2 regions of the Pseudomonas sp. NY8896 genome follow, and region 1 is predicted to be linked to the other one. Evidence: predicted binding sites of a transcription regulator. Region 1 holds the regulator's gene; the other holds the start of a gene.
The links. The regulator FliA, encoded in region 1, starts transcription of late flagellar genes. The targets are predictions, from matches to a motif close to CTAAAGTTTNNNNNNNNNNNGCCGNTAA.
Positions count from the first base shown of each region.

Region 1 (2,391 bases):
GTTCAGCTCGTGAATCAGCTGCACCGCCTCGCCGAAACGGCCCCGCTCCAGGCTTTCGACCAACTCCTGGGCATGCTTCTTCAGGGTCGATTCGAACTCGCCCAAAGAGGTTTGTGATGAATCCATGGCGCGCCCCCTGACGTGACTCAGCCGTTGACGCGTTCGAAGATCTTCTCGATCTTTTCTTTGAGCACCTGAGCGGTGAACGGCTTGACCACGTAACCATTGACGCCGGCCTGGGCCGCTTCGATGATCTGGTCGCGCTTGGCTTCGGCGGTCACCATCAGTACCGGCATGCTTTTCAGCTTTTCGCTGGCACGCACTTTACGCAGCAGGTCGATGCCGGACATGCCCGGCATGTTCCAGTCGGTCACCAGGAAGTCGTAGTGGCCGTTCTCCAGCATCGGCAGCGCCGTGGTGCCGTCATCGGCCTCTTCGGTGTTGGTGAAGCCCAGGTCACGCAACAGGTTCTTGATGATCCGCCGCATCGTCGAAAAGTCGTCAACGATGAGGATTTTCATGTTCTTGTCCAATTAGACCTCCAAGCAGTCTCAAACGCGCTCGGCCTACCGAGCACGCACTCATTCAATTCGGTACAACGTGGAAAACGACTGCAACGAAAGCGGGCTCAACGTGCCCGCCATTCCCCCAGGCGGCTGCGCAGGCGCGCGGCACACTGGCTGTGCAACTGGCTGACCCGCGACTCGCTGACACCCAGTACCTCGCCGATTTCCTTGAGGTTCAGCTCTTCGTCGTAGTACAGCGCCAGCACCAGGCGCTCACGCTCCGGCAGGTTGGCGATCGCCTCGGTCAGGGCAACCTGGAAGCGCTCGTCTTCCAGGCCACGCGCAGGTTCGACCTGGCCACTGGCGCCATCCTCATGCAGCCCTTCGTGCTCGCCGTCCTGCAACAGGTCGTCGAAGCTGAACAGGCGGCTGCCCAGGGTATCGTTCAAGATCCCGTAGTAATCATCGAGACTCAATTGGAGTTCGGCAGCAACTTCATGATCTTTAGCGTCACGGCCAGTTCTAGCCTCAACCGCACGCATTGCGTCACTGACCATACGAGTGTTGCGGTGTACCGAACGCGGCGCCCAATCGCCTTTGCGCACTTCGTCCAGCATGGCCCCGCGGATGCGGATGCCGGCGTAGGTTTCAAAGCTGGCGCCCTTGCTGGCGTCGTACTTGTTGGCCACTTCCAGCAGGCCGATCATGCCGGCCTGGATCAGGTCCTCGACCTGGACGTTGGCCGGCAAGCGCGCCAACAAGTGGTAAGCGATGCGCTTGACCAGCGGGGCGTAGCGTTCGATCAGCTCGTACTGGGCGTCTTTCGCCGCCCGGCTGTACATCTTGAAGCCGCTGGCGTTCATAGCACGGGTCCCGCGCTGGTGGGTTGCACCAGACGCTCGACAAAGAACTCCAGGTGGCCGCGCGGGTTGGCCGGCAGCGGCCAGCTGTCGACCTTTTGCGCAATCGCCTTGAAGGCCAGCGCACACTTGGAGCGAGGGAAGGCTTCGTAGACGGCGCGCTGTTTCTGCACCGCCTTGCGCACGCACTCGTCGTACGGCACGGCGCCCACGTACTGCAGGGCAACGTCAAGGAAGCGGTCGGTGACTTTGGTCAGCTTGGCGAACAGGTTGCGCCCTTCTTGCGGGCTCTGCGCCATGTTGGCCAACACACGGAAACGGTTCATGCCGTAGTCGCGGTTGAGCAGCTTGATCAGGGCGTAAGCGTCGGTGATCGAGGTAGGCTCATCGCACACCACCAGCAGGACTTCCTGGGCGGCGCGAACGAAACTGACCACCGACTCGCCGATACCCGCAGCGGTATCGATCACCAGCACATCGAGGTTGTCGCCGATTTCACTGAACGCCTGGATCAGCCCGGCATGCTGGGCCGGGGCCAGGTGCACCATGCTCTGGGTACCCGACGCTGCCGGCACGATGCGCACACCGCCAGGGCCCTGCAGCATCACATCACGCAGCTCGCAGCGCCCTTCGATGACATCGGCCAGGGTACGTTTGGGGGTAAGGCCCAGCAACACGTCGACATTGGCCAGGCCCAGGTCGGCGTCCAGCAGCATGACCCTGCGGCCAAGCTCGGCCAGCGCCAGGGACAAGTTCACTGAAACGTTAGTCTTGCCGACGCCACCTTTGCCGCCGGTCACGGCGATCACCTGTACGGGATGCATGCTACCCATGTCTGTTCTTTACCTTGTCTCGCTGGGACTCAGGCCACACGTAGGGCAATTCTGCGTGCCCCTTGGCATAGCTACTTTGCACACGCTTCATGCTCAACCCGCTCGCCGTGGGTTGTGATAGAGATCAGCGAACATGTCGGCCATGGCCTCTTCGCTGGGCTCGTCCTGCTGCTGCACATTTACCGCGCGGGT
Region 1 covers NZ_CP132350.1:2,371,210-2,373,600, reverse strand. The annotation lists gene Q9451_RS10670 (protein phosphatase CheZ) at 1-126, opposite strand, end outside; gene Q9451_RS10665 (chemotaxis response regulator CheY) at 147-521, opposite strand; gene fliA (RNA polymerase sigma factor FliA) at 629-1,369, opposite strand; gene fleN (flagellar synthesis regulator FleN) at 1,366-2,199, opposite strand; gene flhF (flagellar biosynthesis protein FlhF) at 2,293-2,391, opposite strand, start outside.

Region 2 (2,391 bases), 2.9 Mb from region 1:
CGGCCAGGCCACGGATCACGTCGAGGACCTTGCCAATGTCGCGCGACTGCTCGGCCAGGTGAGTGATCAATTTGGCAGTGGCCTGCACATCGCCGCTCATGCGCTCGATGGCGCCCACGGTCTCCATCACCAGGTCACGGCCGTCGCCGGTGGAGCGGCTGGCTTCACTGGAGGCTTCCGAAGTGCTCACGGCATTGCGCGCTACTTCCTCCACAGCGCTGGTCATTTCGGTCACGGCCGTGGCGGCCTGTTCAATCTCGTTGTTCTGCTGTTGCAGGCCGCGGGCGCTTTCGTCGGTGACGGCGTTCAGCTCTTCGGCCGCCGAGGCCAGCTGGGTGGCGGAGCCGGCGATCTGTTGCAGGGTGTCGCGCAACTTGTCCTGCATGCGGGCCATGGCGCGCAGCAGGCGAGCGGCTTCGTCGGTGCCTTCGGCACGGATGATGTGGGTCAGGTCACCGTCGGCGACCTGTTCGGCGCTTTTGAGCGCATCTTCGATCGGCTTGACGATGCTGCGGGTCAGCAGGAAGGCGCAGGCGAACGTCAGGACGGTGGCGGCAACCAGCAGGCCGATCACCAGGGCGAAAGCAGCGGCGTACTGGCTGGCGGCCTTGTCATTGGTGGCGCGGGTCTGGTCGGTGTTGATGCGTACCAGGGTGTCCATGACCTTGTTGATCTGCTCTGAGTTGGCCAGCAAATCGCGGTTGAGCAGGTCGCGCAATTCGTCCAGGCGGTCGGCCTGGCTCAGTGTGCGCATGCGCGCTTCCAACTGGCGGTATTGGTTGAGCAACAGGCCGTACTGGTCGAACGCGGCCTGTTCGTCGGCGGCACCGATCATCGGCAGGTAAGCCTGGCGCGCGCGGTCGATCTGGCTGTTGCGCTGGTCCAGCAGGTTGAGGGTATCGCGTTGGGTTTCCGGTTCGCGGTTGAGCAGCAGGCGGTAGGAAAGCGTGCGCATGCGCAGGTTCAGCGCGGTGAGTTCGTCGAGGATCTTGATGCTGGGCACACTGACTTGCTCGATGGCAACGCCAGCCTGGCGGATGTTGCCCATCTGCACCAGGGAGAAGATACCAAGGCCGAGCATCAGCAGGCCGATAAGCGCGAAGCCGAGCAGCGCGCGCGGGGCGATATTCATGTTGCGTAGGGACATGGAGAGGAGGATCCAGGCAAGGGGGAAAGTGCGACAAAACATGACTTGCCGGGCTATCGGTCGTGACCGGCCAGTCTTGAGTGCGACCGGCAAAAATTGTGAGGTAGCTAACCTTTTCCTGACCGGCGGTTGACTCAGGTCGGAACAAGGGGGCGGTTACCCTGTCAATCTGCGGGTTCGACACCTTATGAATCCGATATTTAATGGCGATGGGCGGCACTTTTCTTTATCGTGTGCGCCCCTCGCAACAACCTGAGATAGACCCATGCTGGAAGCTTCCCTGAATCAAATCGAGCAACTGGTCAGCGACCTGATGCAGAAAAACGCTCAACTCACCGAGCAGAACACCGCCCTCGGCCAGGAACTGGCCCAGGCCAAGGAAGAGAACGAAACCCTGCAGCTGTCGCTGATGGAGCAGGAAGAGAAGAACGGCGCTACCGCAGCGCGCATCCAGGCCCTGGTCGAGCGCGCCAGCGCGGGCGTTGTCGGCGCATGAGACTGCAAGAGCAGCCGATCAATGTGGTGTCGATTCTCGGCATCGACTATTCGATCAAGGCGCCCGAAGGTCAGGAAGAAACCCTGGCCCAGGCGGTACGGATGCTCAACACTGCCCTGAACGAAACCAAGCGTCAGTACCCGACCCTGATCGGCGACAAGCTGTTGGTGCTGGCTGCCCTCAACCTGTGCTCCAAGCAGGTTGAGCTGCAGAAAGAGCATCAGCAGACCCTAGCGCGTACCCAGGCGCAGATCGACGCCACGGTGGACGCCATCGTGCGGACCATTGCAGAGTCCTGATCGATAGCTGGGGCGCTTCGCGCCCCTTTCGCGACACAAGGCCGCTCCTACAACGTTTATATGTTTCCCTGTAGGAGCGGCCTTGTGTCGCGATGGGCTGCACAGCAGCCCCAAAGGCCCAACTCATTGTTCCAGGTCACTGGATTAACTGGATACTCAAGTGTATACACTTTCCGCAAAACAATAATGTGCGGGGAGTAGGGCATGCGTATCTGGCGTAAGAGCATCCAGTGGCAATTGATCACCAGCATGGGCGCCGCCTTGCTGGCGAGCATCCTGGTCGTGGTCGTCATCTTCACCGTGGCGCTCAACCGCCTCACCGAGCGCTACCTGGTCGACACTGCCTTGCCAGCCAGTATCGAAGCCATCCGCAACGACATCGAACGCATGCTCGGCCAGCCTTTGGTGGCAGCGGCAGACATCGCCGGCAACACCTTGCTGCGTGACTG
Region 2 covers NZ_CP132350.1:6,443,360-6,445,750, reverse strand. The annotation lists gene Q9451_RS29185 (methyl-accepting chemotaxis protein) at 1-1,147, opposite strand, end outside; gene Q9451_RS29180 (hypothetical protein) at 1,413-1,643, shown strand; gene Q9451_RS29175 (cell division protein ZapA) at 1,640-1,942, shown strand; gene mcpH (methyl-accepting chemotaxis protein McpH) at 2,147-2,391, shown strand, end outside.
Region 2: the regulator FliA is predicted to act here: its motif matches at 1,201-1,228, upstream of Q9451_RS29185 (methyl-accepting chemotaxis protein).